DNA from 2 places in the Pseudomonas sp. PL-6 genome. Region 2 is predicted to be linked to the other one. Evidence: predicted binding sites of a transcription regulator. Region 2 holds the regulator's gene; the other holds the start of a gene.
The links. Region 2 encodes sigma-54, which starts transcription at its own class of promoters, with help from an activator protein. Its sites were predicted from a motif close to ANTGGCATNNANNTTGCTNT; they were not measured.

Region 1 (8,308 bases), 1.8 Mb from region 2:
TGGGTGCGCGCCTGCAGCACTGTGGTCACGTAGTTGAGGCCACCCATGGTGGCGGCGACGATGAAGATCGCCAGCGACACCAGCATCAGCACTATGCCCCAGTCGGTGCCCGGGGTGCCGGCGGTGATCGCCTGCGGCGGATAGAGGGTCCAGCCGGCGCCGGTGGGGCCGCCGGGAACAAAGAAACTGGCCAGCAGCACCAGCACCGAGAGCAGGTAGAACCAGTAACTGAGCATGTTGACGTAGGGGAACACCATGTCCCGCGCGCCGACCATCAACGGGATCAGGTAGTTGCCGAAGCCGCCGAGAAACAGCGCGGTGAGCAGGTAGATGACCATGATCATGCCGTGCAGGGTCATGGCCTGGTAATAGGTGCTGGCGTCCATGAACTCCAGGCTGCCGGGAAAGCCGATCTGCAGGCGCATCAGGCCCGAGAGCACCAGGGCGATCAGGCCGACGAAGATCGCCGTCAGCGCGTACTGGATGGCGATGACCTTGTGGTCCTGGCTCCAGATATAGCGCGTCAGGAAGCTGCGCGGCTCATGCAGGGCCGTGCTTTCGGCTTGGTGCGCATAGGCCATCGCGTCATCCTCCTGGTCAGGCAGTCAGGGCGAGGGATCCGCGGCCTCGTCGGAGCCGTCGGCGAGGGAGGCGATAAAGGCGGTCAGCGCCTCGAGCTGCGCCGCGTCGACGGCCAGGACCGGCATGATCGCGGCATAGCCCTGCACCACCTGGGCGTTGGGCTGGCGTATCGCCTCTTCAATATAGGCCGCATCGGCCCGGGCCGTGCTGCCGTCGACGAAATCCCGGGTGCTGCCGTACAGCCCGCGCCAGGTCGGGCCGATGCCGGCGCTGCCGTCGAGGCTGTGGCAGGCTAGGCAACCGAGGCTGGCGGCCAGCGCGCGGCCTTGTTCGGCCGGGCTGGCAGCGTCGTGCTCGGTGGCCGGTGCCTTGTCGCTTAGCGACTGGATCAGGGCGAGCAGGGCGGCCAGTTCCTCCTCGCTCAAGCGGTAGGCCACCATCACCGGCGGAAAACCCTGCACCAGCTTGGCCTGCGGGGCGAGGATGGATTCGCGCAGGTAGGCCTCGTCGGCCTGCAGGCTGCTACCGTCGGCCAGTTGCCGGGTGCTGCCGTACAGGCCCTGCCAGGTCGGGGCCAGGTTGGCGCTGCCATCGAGGCTGTGGCAGGCCAGGCAGCCGAGGTTCTGCGCCAGCTGGCGGCCCTTGTCCAGCAGGCTGGCGGCGCTCGGCGGCGCGGCGCGCAGGCTCTGGGCGAAGGTCGGCTGGCCGGCCAGCCACTGCTCGAAGGCCTCGGCCTCCTCGACGATCAGGCGTCCGCGCATATTGAAGTGGGCCACGCCGCAATACTCGGCGCAGAGCACCTCGTAGCTGCCCAGGCGGGTCGGGGTGAACCAGAAGTAGGAAACCATGCCCGGCACCATGTCCATCTTGGCGCGGATCTGCGGTACGTAGAAGTTGTGCAGCACGTCCTTGGAGCGCAGCAGCACCTTGACCGGCTGATCCAGCGGCAGGCGCAGCTCGCCGCCCTGCACCAGCACGTCGTCCGCCGCGGCCGGGTCGCCGGGGTCGAGGCCGAAGGGGTTGCGCGGCTCGACCCATTTGATGGCGGAGCGACCCAGGCGGCCGTCCGCGCCGGGGAAACGGTAGGCCCACTGCCACTGCTGGGCCACCACCTCGACCTCGCGGGCTTCCTGCGGCACCCGCACGAAATCGTCGTAGACCACCAGGCCGGGGGCCAGCAGGGCGACGATGCCCAGGCTGGTAACGGCGAACAACCACCACTCGAGTTTCTTGCTTTCCGGCTGGTAGGCCGCCCGCCGCCCCGCCTTGTGGCGGAAGCGGATGATGGCGATGACCATGAACAGGCACACCGCGACGAAGAACAGCCCGGTGATGAGCAGGGTGATCAGCAGGGCGGTGTCGATGGACACCCAGTTGGACGCCGCCTCGGTGGCCTGCCAGGGGCTGAGCAGGTGAAACAGCAGCGAGCCGATCACCAGCAGTATCAAGACGATTGCAAACGCCATGGGGCCGCATCCTGTTCCGGGCGCGCCTGGCTACACAAAGCCCCTGCCGGTGGCGAACGGCGTTGCAAATCGCGGCGTCAGGGCTCGGCGGCCCCGGCGCGGGAGCCGTCACTGGCCAGTATAGGCGCTGCCTCGCGGGCTGCCGCGCGGGCTGGCAGCGCGCGGTGACTCAGTCGAGGCGATTGACCCGCGGGAACTTGGCGGCGAACTCCGCCGGCATCGGCACCACCCTGGACTGGCGGTAGTCGAAGAACACGAAGCCGGACTTGGCCATGGCCACCAGCGTGCCGTCGGCCGGACGGCTGATGCGGAAGGTGATGTCGCCGCCGTACCTGTTGAAGTCCATCACGCCCACCTCGAACAGCAACTGGTCGCGGGCATGGGCTTCGGCGCGGTAGGTGGTGGCCAGGTCGGTGACGATGATGCCGGTGCCGTTGCCGTCGGTCTCGCGGATGCCGAACTCGTAGAGAAAACGCGCCCGCGCCTCGGAAATCATCGAGATCATCGAGTCGTTGCCCAGGTGGTTGGCACCGTTGATATCGGTGACTCGCACGGTGAGGTGGGTGCTGTAGCAGTACTGGTCTTCGGGAAACTCGAGGGTCAGGCGGGCCATGGCGCGTCTCGTCGCAGGTGGGGCGGCGATTGTACGCGAGCGACAGGGGCTGGCGCCGTCATTCGCCGCGGCAATGACGGCGCGACGCCTCAGCGATGCAGGCTGTTCAGATGAAAGAAGGTCACCCGGCCGCCCTCGTCGCTCGGTCCTTCGTTGTCCTGGATATAGGCGCCGGCCTTGAAATACAGCTGCTGTGTGCTCCAGGCGGGGTCGAGCTGGCGGTACAGCGAGCCCTGGTCGCCGTCCTTGCTGACCACGCTGACGCCGAGCCTGCCGCTGGGGGTGACGCGCAGGTCGTAGCCGAAGCGCTCGCCCAGCTGCACGTTGTCCGCCAGCAGGATGTTCTGCACCTGGCTGTCACCGGGTTTTTCGCGCAGCAGCAGTTCGAGGCGACCGACGCCTCGGCGATAGTGGTATTGCAGCTTGAGCAGCGGATCGTTGTGGCTGCCGGGCTCGTCCTTGCTGTGGATCTGGCCGATCACCACCTTGTTCTTGCTCGGTACCTGGTCGACCTGCAGCACCGCGCTGAGGTAGCTGTCGGCGCTGGCGTGCAGCCAGTTGCTCAGGCTGCCGTCGCTCTGCGTCTCGCGCAGTTCGCTGCGTGGGTAGCTGGCGTCGGCGGTGGTGGAGCCGCCGACCGGCACCCAGAAGGTCAGGCTGCCGTCGGCGTTGCGGCGCAGGTACTGGCTCTGGTAGCCGTTGTTCAGCCGCGCGGTGCTGACGGTGGTGGGGCTGGGATCGGTGGGGATCGAGAGGTTCCAGGTGGTGAGGTCGAGCACGGGCTTTCCTTGGTCGAGGGCTGGGGGAACCTCTCTTCGTGTGCCCGTTCGGCCATTGGTTCAACCGCTCCGACCAGCGTGCCAGAGCGGTTGCCGCGTCTGTCAGGCGGCCGGGCGCTGCTGGCGCTGGTAGAGGAACTCCAGTACCGCACCGCGATAGCCGTGGTACTGCGCGTCATTGGCCAGCGCCAGGCGGTCGCGCGGGCGCGCCAGCTCCACCTTGAGGATCTCGCCGACGGTGGCGGCCGGGCCGTTGGTCATCATCACGATGCGGTCCGACAGCAGCACCGCTTCGTCGACGTCGTGGGTGACCATCACCACGGTGCTGTGGGTCGCGCCGACGATGCGCAGCAGCTCGTCCTGCAGGTGGGCGCGGGTCAGCGCATCGAGGGCGCCGAACGGCTCGTCCATCAGCAGCACCTTGGGCTCCATGGCCAGGGCACGGGCGATGCCGACGCGCTGCTTCATGCCGCCGGAGATTTCGCTGGGGTGCTTGTACATGGCATGGGCGAGGCCGACCATCTGCAGCGCCTGCTCGGTGCGCGCCTTGAGCTGGGCCTTGCTCTCGCGTGCGCCGAAGACCTTCTCCACGGCCAGGTGGACGTTGCCGTAGCAGGTCATCCAGGGCAGCAGGCTGTGGTTCTGGAACACCACGGCGCGTTCGGGGCCGGGGCCGTCGATCTCGCGGCCGTTGCAGATCAGCCCGCCCGCGCTGGCTTCGAGCAGGCCGGCGATCAGGTTGAGCACGGTGGATTTGCCGCAGCCGGAGTGGCCGATCAGCGAGACGAACTCGCCGCGGGCGATGCTCAGGTTGACGCCTTCCAGGGCCTGGAAGCGGCCTTTCTTGGTGTCGAAGTGTTTGCTGACGGCGGTCAGCTCGACGAACTTGTCCATGGGTGGCTCCTTAATTCGCGTAGTCGAAGCGCTTGGCCAGCAGCAGGAGCGCCTGCTCCAGGGCCAGGCCGACCAGGCCGACGATGATGATGGCGATGAGGATGTGTTCGACGTTGAGGTTGTTCCACTCGTCCCACACCCAGAAGCCCAGGCCGATGCCGCCGGTGAGCATCTCCGCGGCGACTATCACCAGCCAGGCCACGCCGATGGCCAGGCGGATGCCGGTCATCAGGTGCGGCAGCACGGCGGGAAACAGGATGCGCGTCAGCACCTTGAACTCCGACAGCTTGAGCACGCGGGCCACGTTCAGGTAGTCCTGCGGCACGCTGGCGACGCCGGCGGCGGTGTTGAGGATGATCGGCCAGATCGAGCTGATGAAGATCACCCAGATCGATGCCGGGCCTGCCGCCTCGAACACCAGCAGGCCGATTGGCAGCCAGGCCAGCGGCGACACCGGACGCAGCAGGCTGATGATCGGCGCCAGCATGCCGGCGAGGAAGGCGAAGCGGCCGATGGCGAAGCCCAGCGGAATGCCCACCAGCGCCGCCAGGCCGAAGCCGACGCCGACCCGGCCGAGCGAGTTGAGGATGTTCCAGCCGATGCCCATGTCGTTGGGGCCGTTGTCGTAGAAGGGATCGGCGAACAGCACCAGGGCGGCCTGCCAGGTGCTCAGCGGGCCGGGCAGGCCCTCGCTGTGCTGGGCGAGCAGGGCCCACAGGCCGATGAAGGCGAGGATGCCCAGCAGCGGCGCGATGGCCGCCTTGAGCCCGTTGCCGAGGCTTTGCACGCTGGGCAGCAGGGCCATGGGCGAGAAGCGCGGCTTGGCCAGCTGCGGCAGCGGAGTTTTCAGGGGCGCATTCATGGTCACCTCCGATCAGGCTTTGATGGCGAAGGAGTCGGCGTAGGCGGCCGGGTTGCTGCCGTCCCAGACCACACCGTCGATCAGCGTGCTGCTGCGCAGCGGGCTGCTCGGCACGGCCAGCTTGAGGGCGCCGGCCGCCTCGGCGTAGAGCGCGGTCTGGTTGATCTGCGCCGCCACGGCGGCGTAATCCGGCGCGTCCTTGAGCAGGCCCCAGCGCTTGAACTGGGTGAGGAACCATATGCCGTCGGAGTGGTAGGGGAAGTTGACGCTGCCGTCCTTGCAGAAGGCCATGGCGTGCTCGTCCTGCCAGCTGTTGCCGAGGCCGTCCTCGTACTGGGCGAGAAAGCGCGGTTCGATCACCTGCACCGGCGCGTTGACGTAGGCCTTGCCGGAAATCAGCTTGGCGGTGCTCTTGCGGTTCTCCTCGCTGGCCTCGATGAAGCGGCTGGCGTCGAGCACCGCCATGATCAGTGCGCGGGCGGCATTGGGATACTGCTCGATAAAGGCGCGGGTGGTGCCAAGCACCTTCTCCGGGTGGTCCGGCCAGATCTGCTGGGTGGTGGTGGCGGTGAAGCCGATCTTGTCGAAGATCGCCCGCGCGCCCCAGGGCTCGCCGACGCAGAAGCCGTCCATGTTGCCGACGCGCATGTTGGCGACCATCTGTGGCGGCGGCACGACGATGGTCTTCACGTCGCTCAAGGGGTTGATGCCCAGGCTGCCGAGCCAGTAGTACAGCCACATGGCGTGGGTGCCGGTGGGGAAGGTCTGGGCGAAGGTCAGCGGGTTGCCGCCTTTCTTCACGTGCGCGGCCAGTTGCGCGCCGTTGGTCACACCGGCGTCGCGCAACTGTTTGGACAGGGTGATGGCCTGGCCGTTCTGGTTCAGGCCCATCAGCACCGCCATGTCCTTCTGTGGCCCGGCCAGGCCGAGCTGGGCGCCGTACATCATGCCGTAGAGCACGTGGGCGGCATCCAGCTCGCCGGTGTTGAGCTTGTCGCGCACGCCGGCCCAGGAGGCTTCCTTGCTCGGGGTGATGCTCAGGCCGTACTTCTCGCCGAAGCCCTGGGTGGCGGCCACCACCACCGAGGCGCAGTCGGTCAGGGGGATGAAGCCGACTTTCAGCGCGGCCTTTTCCGGTGCGTCGGAGCCGGCGGCCCAGGCCGCACTGCGCAGTGAGGCCGGCGCCGACAGGCCGAGCGCGGCGATGCCGCCAACGGCACCGGCGAGGGCAATGGATTGCTTGAGGAAGTTGCGGCGGCTGGTATCCAGGGGCTTGTTCGAATCACGCTCGGTCATGGGGCTAATCCTTGTCAGGCACATAAACAAAAAACGGCGTACGCCAGGCCGCCTCGGTAAGAGGAGGTGGCCTGACGGACGCCGTTGTCCGTGATCCTCGGCCCGCCGCCGTTGGCGTGCTACGCAGGATGGTTGACAGGGACGTAGCAAGGGGCTTGCCAGTTTTTCCAGGCAAAGACCCTGACGTTCTCGGCAGCGCACGGCGAGTGCCGCAGGGGCCTCAGCTGGCGAATGGCTAGCCGATAGAAATCAATGACTTGGATATGGGCTGGAGCCATTGGCAGGGGCCTGCCGGGCGGCCCAGCAGCCGCCGGCGCCGGCGCGCTCGTGGGCCAATGGCGTGCATGGCCGGGCGCCGCTGAGCCGTTTTGGTTCGAGGTGCCGAGCTCAGGAGGCTGGCTGGACGCGCGCTTCCTCGACGAAATCGCGCAGCCAGCGCAGCACTTCCACCGCCTCCCAGCGCGCCGGGTCGAACAGGGCGTAGGCCAGGCCCTGATAGCCGACCACATCCAGCTGGCGGTGGTAGCCGGCGCGCTGCAGCAGCGCCTCGATCTCGGCGAAGCAGGTGTTGAAGTGCTGGCGGTTAAAGGGCGTGCGGTTCTCGGTGACGATGCCCTCGAGCTGCAGTTCCTCGACCATTTCGCGCACCCGCTCCAGCGGCATGCGGTTCACCCGGTGTTTCAGCTGCAGTACGTCCAGCATGGTGCGGCTCCTGTGCATTGGTTCGAGAGACCAAGGGTAAACGAAAAATACTGTACAAATAAACAGTTTTGGTGAATAGTGAGGCCACTGCAGCGACATCGACCCGTCCGCCCCGCACGGTGGACGCCTTGCGAGAGGAGAATTGGCAATGCAACAGATGCTGATGACGATTGTGCTATTGGCTGTGCTGAGCGGCTGCGCCCAGCCGCAGATCGAACGGCCGCAGGCCAATGGCGCCTACCTGGTGATCGAGGGCGAGCAGGCCTGGGCCGTGCTGGTGTCCGACGGCCGGCGCGTGGAGGAGGCGGGCAGGGTGCTGGACGTGATCCGCCTGCCCGGACATCACTCGAGCATTGCCGCCAGCTACGTGATCGACACGCCCAACTGCGGCAAGCTGCAGTGGCTGACCGAGCGCCATGGCGCGGCGGAGGGGGAAACCACCCTGCTGCCGGCGGTGTTCAACGAGGAGTTGGCCAGCCCGGGCTGCGTGCTGGCCCAGGGCCTGAGTCGCGCCTGGACGGCGCTGGATTATTCCGGCTGATATGACCAGGGCGCCTCGCGGCGCCCTGGTGGCTTTACTCGTCAGCGGCCTTGGCCTTCTTCGCCGGCAGCAGGCCGTCGGCGCGGAACATCGCCTTGATCCCGCGCAGCGCCTGGCGGGTGCGATCCTGGTTCTCGATCAGGGCGAAGCGCACGTGGTCGTCGCCGTAGTCGCCGAAGCCCAGGCCCGGCGAGACGCAGACCTTGGCTTCGGCCAGCAGCTTCTTGGCGAATTCCAGCGAGCCGAGCGGGGCATAGGCCTCGGGAATCTTGGCCCAGACGTACATCGAGGCCTTGGGTTTTTCCACCATCCAGCCGATCTCGTGCAGGCCCTTGACCAGCAGGTTGCGACGCTGGCGGTACTGCTCGGCGATGTCGCGCACGCACTGCTGGTCGCCTTCCAGGGCGGCGATAGCGGCCACCTGCAGCGGAGTGAAGGTGCCATAGTCGTGGTAGCTCTTGATCCGCGCCAGGGCGGACACGAGTTCTTTATTGCCGACCATAAAGCCGATGCGCCAGCCGGCCATGTTGTAGCTCTTGGACAGGGTGAAGAACTCCACCGCGATGTCCTTGG
Region 2 (8,308 bases):
CGGTGAACAGGGCGCCGCTCTGGAACAGCACGCCCATCTGCTTGCGCATGTCGAACAGCTCGTCGCGCGACAGCTTCGGCAGGCTGACGCCACCCACCCGGACATCGCCGGCGGACGGCCGCAGCTCGGCGGCGATCAGGCGCAGCAAGGTGGTCTTGCCACAACCGGACGGCCCCATGATACCGGTGACCTTGCCGCGCGGAATGCGGATATCGACATTGTCGAAGATATCCCGCGAACCGCGCTGAAAACTGACGCCCTGCAACTCGATCGCGTAATCGTGCTCGGCGCTCATCTGAACTCCTTGAAAATCAAGCCTTCCTGGCAGACGCCGCCTCCCGAAGCGGGGACACGCGCCTGCAAGACGAGCCGAAATGGCCGCGGACTATAGCATTTGCCGCCGATGCCGCCCAAGAGCGGCGCCGTCCGGCGTTCAGACTTGCGACAGCATTGGCGTTCGCCAGGCGATCAGGACAGGTGAGCGCGGCGCCCTTTCCCGCTATAATCCCCGTCTTTTTCGTCCGACAGCCTCGCCGAGCATGAACCAGACCCGCGACCTGATAGATTCCGCGCAACGCACCATTCGCCTCGAAATCGAGGCGGTGCAAGAGCTGCTGCCCCGCATCGACGCCAATTTCGTCAAGGCCTGCGAGCTGATCCTGGCCTGCCAGGGCCGCGTGGTAGTGGTCGGCATGGGCAAGTCCGGGCATATCGGCAACAAGATCGCCGCCACCCTGGCCAGCACCGGCACCACGGCGTTCTTCGTCCACCCGGCCGAGGCCAGCCACGGCGACATGGGCATGATCACCCGCGACGACATCGTCCTGGCCCTGTCCAACTCTGGCTCCACCGCCGAGATCGTCACCCTGCTGCCCTTGATCAAGCGCCTCGGCATTCGCCTGATCAGCATGACCGGCAACCCGGACTCGCCGCTGGCCAAGGCCGCCGAAGTCAATCTCGACGCCCGCGTCACCCAGGAGGCCTGCCCGCTGAACCTGGCGCCGACTTCCTCCACCACCGCCAGCCTGGTGCTCGGCGACGCCCTGGCCATCGCCCTGCTGGAAGCGCGCGGCTTCACCGCCGAAGACTTCGCCTTCTCCCATCCCGGCGGCGCCCTCGGCCGGCGTCTGCTGCTCAAGGTGGAAAACGTCATGCACGCGGGCGAGGCCCTGCCGCGGGTGAACCGCGGCACCAGCCTGCGCGACGCCCTGCTGGAAATGACCCAGAAGGGCCTGGGCATGACCGTGGTGCTGGAAGACGACGGCCGCCTGGCCGGCATCTTCACCGACGGCGACCTGCGCCGCACCCTGGACAAGGGCATCGACGTGCGCCAGGCGCTGATCGACGAGGTGATGACCCCGCACGGCAAGACCGCCCGCGCCGAAATGCTCGCCGCCGAGGCGCTGAAGATCATGGAAGACCACAAGATCAACGCCCTGGTGGTGGTCGACGAGCAGGACCAACCGGTCGGCGCGCTGAACATGCACGACCTGCTGCGCGCGGGGGTGATGTGATGAACGACCTGTTGCGCCGCGCCCGCGCGATCAAGCTGGCAATCTTCGACGTCGACGGCGTGCTCACCGATGGCCGCCTGTACTTCCTCGAGGACGGCAGCGAGTTCAAGACCTTCAACACCCTGGACGGCCACGGCATCAAACTGCTGATCGCCTCCGGCGTGCGCACCGCGATCATCAGCGGGCGCAAGACCCCGGTGGTCGAGCGCCGCGCCAACAATCTCGGCATCCAGCACCTGTTCCAGGGCCGCGAGGACAAACTCGTGGTGCTCGACGGCCTGCTCGCCGAACTGGGCCTAAGCTACGAGCAGGTCGCCTACCTGGGCGACGACCTGCCGGATCTTCCGGTGATTCGCCGGGTCGGATTGGGCATGGCCGTGGCCAGCGCCGACGCCTTCGTCCGCCAGCATGCCCATGGCGTGACCCAAGCGCGTGGCGGCGACGGCGCGGCGCGGGAATTCTGCGAACTGATCATGCGTGCCCAGGGCACGCTGGATGCGGCCCAAGCCGCCTACCTGTAGAGCACAGCATGCTGCGTAAAGCCCTCAACTACCTGATCTTCGCCCTGATCGCCGTCGTGGTCGCGGCGCTCGGCTACTGGAACATCGCTCCCGACGGCGACCGCCAGGCTCAGCCGGCAGACAGCGACAACGCCGTGGACTTCTACGTGGTCGGCGCGCGCACCGTGCAGTTCCAGGACGACGGCAAGCTGCACTACCGCATGACCGCGGACAAGCTCGAGCACGTCAAGGCCAGCGACATCACCCTGGTCAGCATGCCCAAGCTCGACCTGTACCGCGGCAGCGAACTGCCGTGGAAGGTCACCAGCCAGCGCGCCGAGGTCTCCCCCGGCGGCGTCGAGGTGGAACTGATCGACGACGTGCGCGTCGCCCGCACCGACGCCAAGGGCCGCCCGACCATCATCACCAGCAGCCGCATGACCGTGATTCCCGACAAGGAATATGCGCAGACCGAGCAAGCCGTTAGAATCGTCGCGGCCAACGGGGTGACCACGGCACAAGGAATGAAAGCGTACTTGAACGACGGCAGGATGCTCCTGCAGTCCAACGTAAGAGGCCAGCATGAGGTTCGTTAACACCCTCCCCCTGATTCTCAGCCTCGGCGCCGCATTGGGAAGCGCGGCGGCCTGGGCCCTGCCGTCCGACCGCGAGCAGCCGATCCGCATCCAGGCCGACAGCGCCGAGCTGGACGACAAGCAGGGCGTGGCGGTCTACCGCGGCTCCGTGATCATCACCCAGGGCACCCTGAAGATCACCGGCGACACCGTGACCATCACCCAGACCGCCAGCGGCGACATCGACGTGTTCACCTCGGTAGGCAAACCGGCCTACTACGAGCAAAAGCCGGCGGCGGACAAGGAAATCGTCAAGGCCTACGGCCTGACCATCCAGTATTTCGCCAGCAACGAACGCATCGTGCTGATCGACCAGGCCAAGGTGATCCAGGAAGGCAACACCTTCGAGGGCGAGAAGATCGTCTACGACACCCAGCGCCAGATCGTCAACGCCGGCCGTGCCACGGGCACCAACGTCAGCGTGCCGCGCCCGCGTATCGACATGATCATCCAGCCGAAGAACAAACCCGCGGACCAGCAGGCACAGCAGTAATGGCCATTCTCAAAGCCCAACACCTGGCCAAGAGCTACAAGGGCCGCCAGGTCGTCCGCGACGTCAGCCTGAGCATCGAGAGCGGGCAGATCGTCGGCCTGCTCGGCCCCAACGGCGCCGGCAAGACCACCTGCTTCTACATGATCGTCGGCCTGGTGCGCGCCGATCAGGGCCGCGTGCGCATCGACGACCTCGACGTCAGCCACCAACCCATGCACGGCCGCGCCCGCGCCGGGATCGGCTACCTGCCGCAGGAAGCCTCGATCTTCCGCAAGCTGTCGGTGGCCGACAACATCATGGCCATCCTCGAGACGCGCAAGGACCTGGACCGCGCCGGCCGCCAGGCGGAGCTGGAAAACCTGCTGCAGGAATTCCACATCCACCACATCTCAGGCAGCCTCGGCATGAGCCTGTCCGGCGGCGAGCGCCGCCGCGTGGAAATCGCCCGCGCCCTGGCCACCAACCCCAAGTTCATCCTGCTCGACGAGCCCTTCGCCGGCGTCGACCCGATCTCGGTGGGCGACATCAAGCAGATCATCCACCACCTCAAGACCAAGGGCATCGGCATCCTGATCACCGATCACAACGTGCGCGAGACCCTGGACATCTGCGAAACCGCCTACATCGTCAACGACGGCCAGCTGATCGCCGAGGGCGACGCCGAGACCATCCTCGCCAACCAGACGGTGAAAGAGGTGTACCTGGGCCACGAATTCCGCCTGTAGCTCGCCCGCTATTTCACTACAGAAATATGGCAAGCCCTAGGCAAAGCCGAGAAGTTCAGGCATATAATTTGCTTCCTGGTGGCGCCGCGGCGCCCTGTAGTGGAAGGCGTAACCCGCCGGTGAATTAAGGTCTGCAATGAAACCATCGCTAGTCCTCAAGATGGGCCAGCAGCTGACGATGACCCCGCAGCTGCAACAGGCTATCCGCCTCCTCCAACTGTCGACCCTGGACCTGCAACAGGAAATCCAGGAGGCACTGGAGTCCAACCCCATGCTCGAGCGCCAGGAAGACGGCGACGACTTCGACAACAGCGACCCCATGGCCGACGGCGCGGAAAGCGCCGCGCCCACCCCGAGCAAGGAAGACAGCTACCAGGAAACGACCCCCACGGTCGACAACCTGGAAGAGGGCGAATGGGGCGAACGCATCCCCAACGAGCTGCCGGTCGATACCGCCTGGGAAGACGTCTACCAGACCAGCGCCAGCAGCCTGCCGAGCAACGACGACGACGAGTGGGACTTCACCACCCGCACCTCCAATGGCGAGAGTCTGCACAGTCACCTGCTCTGGCAACTGAATCTGGCGCCGATGTCGGACAAGGATCGACTGATCGCCGCCACCCTGATCGACTGCATCAACAACGACGGCTACCTGGAAGAAAGCCTCGAGGAAGTCGCCGAATCCTTCGACCCCGAGCTGGACGTCGAGCTGGACGAGGTGGAAGTGGTGCTGCACCGCATCCAGCAGTTCGAGCCGGCCGGCATCGGCGCTCGCGACCTGCGCGAATGCCTGCTGCTGCAACTGCGCCAGCTGCCCGCCGGCACGCCCTGGCTGAGCGAAACCCAGCGCGTGGTCGGCGACTACCTGGAGCTGCTCGGCAGCCGCGACTACGCCCAGCTGATGCGCCGCAGCAAGCTCAAGGAAGACGAGCTCAAGCAGGTCATCGACCTGATCCAGCGCCTCAACCCGCGCCCGGGTTCGCAGATCGAGTCCAGCGAGCCGGAGTACGTGGTGCCCGACGTCATCGTGCGCAAGCACAACGACCGCTGGCTGGTGGAGCTGAACCAGGAGGCCATGCCGCGCCTGCGGGTCAACCCGCAGTACGCCGGCTTCGTCAAACGCGCCGACTCCAGCGCCGACAACACCTTCATGCGCAACCAGCTGCAGGAAGCGCGCTGGTTCATCAAGAGCCTGCAGAGCCGCAACGAGACGCTGATGAAGGTCGCCACGCAGATCGTCGAGCACCAGCGCGGCTTCCTCGACTACGGCGACGAGGCGATGAAGCCCCTGGTACTGCACGATATCGCCGAGGCGGTGGGCATGCACGAGTCGACCATCTCGCGGGTCACCACGCAGAAGTTCATGCACACCCCGCGCGGCATTTACGAGCTGAAATACTTCTTCTCCAGCCACGTCAGCACTGCCGAGGGGGGCGAATGCTCGTCCACCGCGATCCGCGCCATCATCAAAAAACTGGTTGCCGCAGAAAACGCGAAAAAGCCGTTGAGCGACAGCAAGATCGCTGGTTTACTGGAGGCACAAGGCATCCAAGTCGCCCGTCGGACAGTCGCCAAGTACCGCGAATCCCTCGGCATAGCGCCCTCCAGCGAGCGCAAGCGACTGATGTAGGCCAGATCGATTGGAAGCCTCTCGCTTCCAAGCCAAAGTGTTCCGGCGGCGGGTCGTATAGGACCCGCCTCTTACACAAGGCAACAAGGAGAAAGCGGTATGCAAGTCAACATCAGTGGACACCAGCTGGATGTGACCGACGCCCTGCGTGACTATATCGGCGAGAAACTCGGCCGATTGGAACGCCACTTCGACAAGATCACCAACGTTCAGGTGACCATGGAGGTCGAGAAGCTCAAGCAGAAGATCGAAGCTACCCTGCACGTCGCCGGCGGCGAGGTCGTCGCCAACGCCGAACACCAAGACATGTACGCCGCCATCGACCTGTTGGCCGACAAACTCGACCGTCAACTCATCAAGCACAAGGAAAAGCAGCTCGAACGCCTGCAAGGCGCCACGGCCCGCTGACATTCCCCATCCATGATCCGACTTGAAAACATCCTGACCCCCGGCCGTTCCCTGGTGAACGTGCCGGGCGGCAGTAAGAAACGCGTGCTCGAACAGATCGCCAACCTGGTGGCACGCGACCTGCCCGACCTGGATGCCCAGGACATCTTCGAAAGCCTGATCGCCCGCGAGAAGCTCGGCTCCACCGGCTTCGGCAACGGCATCGCCATTCCCCACTGTCGCCTGGCCGGCTGCAGCGCGCCGATCAGCGCGGTGCTGCGCCTGGACACCGCGGTGGACTTCGACGCCATCGACGGCGCCCCGGTCGACCTGCTGTTCGTCCTGCTAGTGCCGGAAGCGGCCACCGACGCCCACCTCGAACTGCTGCGCCAGATCGCCAGCATGCTCGACCGCCAGGACGTCCGCGAACGTCTGCGCCAGGCCCCGGCCAGCGCGGATCTGTACCAGGTGGTCGTGGACACCCAGAACGGTCAATAAGCATGCGCCTGATCATCGTCAGCGGTCGCTCCGGCTCGGGCAAGAGCACCGCCCTCGATGTACTTGAGGACAACGGCTTCTACTGCATCGACAACCTGCCCGCCGGCCTGCTGCCGGATCTGGCCGAACGCGCCCTGCTCAACACCGAGATGCTGCTGCCGCAGGTGGCGGTGTCGATCGACGCGCGCAACCTGCAGAGCCACCTCAAGCGCTTCCCGGAACTGCTCGAACAGGTGCGCCAGCGCAACATCCGCTGCGACATCCTCTACCTCGACGCCGAAGACGAGACCCTACTCAAGCGCTTCTCGGAAACCCGCAGGCGCCATCCGCTGACCGACGAGAACCGCTCGCTGGCCGAGGCCATCGCCGATGAGAGCCAGGTACTGGCGCCCATCGTCGACCTGGCCGACCTGAAGATCGACACCACCCACCTCAACCTCTACCAGCTGCGCGACAGCCTCAAGCTGCGCCTGCTGGGTCAGCCTGAGCCGGGCACCGCCTTCCTGATCGAATCCTTCGGTTTCAAGCGCGGCATGCCGGTGGACGCCGATCTGGTGTTCGACGCGCGCTGCCTGCCCAACCCCTACTGGAAGCCGGAACTGCGCGACTTCTCCGGGCTGCAGCAGCCGGTGGTCGACTACCTGGCGGCGCAACCGGAGGTCGAGGAAATGTACCAGGACATCCTCGCCTACCTGGAGAAATGGCTGCCGCGCTTCGCCGCCAGCAACCGTGCCTATGTCACCATCGCCATCGGCTGCACCGGCGGTCATCATCGCTCGGTATACCTGGCCAACCGCCTGAGCCAGGCGCTGAAAAAACCGCTGAAGAACGTCCAGGTGCGTCACCGCGACCTCAGCTAAGGAACTCCGCCGCGATGCCAGCCCGTGAAATCACCATCATCAACAAGCTCGGCCTGCACGCCCGCGCCGCCGCCAAGTTCGTCGGCGTGGCCAGCACCTACCCCTGCCAGGTGCGCATCGGTCGCTCCAGCGACAGCCTGGTGGACGGCAAGAGCATCATGGCGGTGATGATGCTGGCGGCCGGCAAGGGCACCCCGGTGCACCTGCACACCGAGGGCGAGCAGGATCACGAGGCGCTGGACGCGCTGGTCGGCCTGATCGAGAACTACTTCGAGGAAGGCGAGTAACCCCCCAAAAACCACAAGGCCACCCGCGGGTGGCCTTGTGGTTTCGGCCCATCTCAACTGCCGGCGACGGTCATCTTCTCGATCAGCACCGAGCCGGTGCAGATATTGCCGCGCCGTTCCAGGTCGCGGCCGACCGCGACGATCTGGCGGAACATGTCGCGCAGGTTGCCGGCGATGGTCACCTCCTGCACCGGGAACTGGATCTCGCCGTTTTCCACCCAGAAACCGGCGGCGCCGCGCGAATAGTCGCCGGTGACCAGGTTCAGGCCCTGGCCCATCAGCTCGGTGACCAGCAGGCCGCGGCCCATGCGTTTGAGCAGAGCGACCTGGTCCTCGTCGCCATGGCTGACGAACAGGTTGTGCACGCCGCCGGAGTTGGCCGTGCTCGGCAAGCCCAGCTTGCGTCCGGAATAGGTGCCGAGCACATAGGACACCAGCTCGCCCTTGTCGACGAAGGACTTGGCGTAGGTGGCCAGGCCGTCGCCGTCGAAGGCGGCGCTGCCCAGCGCCCGCGGCAGGTGCGGGCGCTCGTCGAGGCTCAGCCATTCGGGGAACAGGCGCTGGCCCAGCGCGCCTTCGAGGAAGGAGGAATGGCGGTACAGATTGCCGCCGGAGATCGCCGCCAGCAGGTGGCCGAACAGGCCGCCGGCCAGCTCGGCGGCGAACAGCACCGGCACCTCGCAGGTCGGCACCGGGCGCGCGCCGAGGCGGCTCACCGCGCGCAGCGCGGCGCGCCGGCCGATCTCGCCGGCGTCGGCGAGCAGCTCGCCCTGGCGGTT

Region 1: the regulator sigma-54 is predicted to act here: its motif matches at 6,636-6,655, upstream of ACW9UL_RS11225 (CmpA/NrtA family ABC transporter substrate-binding protein).

The regions. Positions count from the first base shown of each region.
Region 1 is NZ_CM134189.1:2,644,187-2,652,494, reverse strand. Features, by position in the region: gene ctaD (cytochrome c oxidase subunit I) at 1-581, opposite strand, end outside; gene ACW9UL_RS11250 (c-type cytochrome) at 606-2,048, opposite strand; gene ACW9UL_RS11245 (thioesterase family protein) at 2,218-2,661, opposite strand; gene ACW9UL_RS11240 (polysaccharide lyase family 7 protein) at 2,751-3,440, opposite strand; gene ACW9UL_RS11235 (ABC transporter ATP-binding protein) at 3,543-4,334, opposite strand; gene ntrB (nitrate ABC transporter permease) at 4,345-5,196, opposite strand; gene ACW9UL_RS11225 (CmpA/NrtA family ABC transporter substrate-binding protein) at 5,209-6,492, opposite strand; gene ACW9UL_RS11220 (hypothetical protein) at 6,880-7,194, opposite strand; gene ACW9UL_RS11215 (hypothetical protein) at 7,343-7,735, shown strand; partial or broken gene ACW9UL_RS11210 (aminotransferase class I/II-fold pyridoxal phosphate-dependent enzyme) at 7,770-8,308, opposite strand, start outside.
Region 2 is NZ_CM134189.1:4,398,060-4,406,367, forward strand. Features, by position in the region: gene ACW9UL_RS19065 (ATP-binding cassette domain-containing protein) at 1-295, opposite strand, end outside; gene ACW9UL_RS19070 (KpsF/GutQ family sugar-phosphate isomerase) at 540-1,514, shown strand; gene ACW9UL_RS19075 (KdsC family phosphatase) at 1,514-2,035, shown strand; gene lptC (LPS export ABC transporter periplasmic protein LptC) at 2,044-2,610, shown strand; gene lptA (lipopolysaccharide transport periplasmic protein LptA) at 2,597-3,142, shown strand; gene lptB (LPS export ABC transporter ATP-binding protein) at 3,142-3,867, shown strand; gene ACW9UL_RS19095 (RNA polymerase factor sigma-54) at 4,004-5,497, shown strand; gene hpf (ribosome hibernation-promoting factor, HPF/YfiA family) at 5,597-5,905, shown strand; gene ptsN (PTS IIA-like nitrogen regulatory protein PtsN) at 5,918-6,382, shown strand; gene rapZ (RNase adapter RapZ) at 6,385-7,242, shown strand; gene ACW9UL_RS19115 (HPr family phosphocarrier protein) at 7,257-7,529, shown strand; gene pmbA (metalloprotease PmbA) at 7,583-8,308, opposite strand, start outside.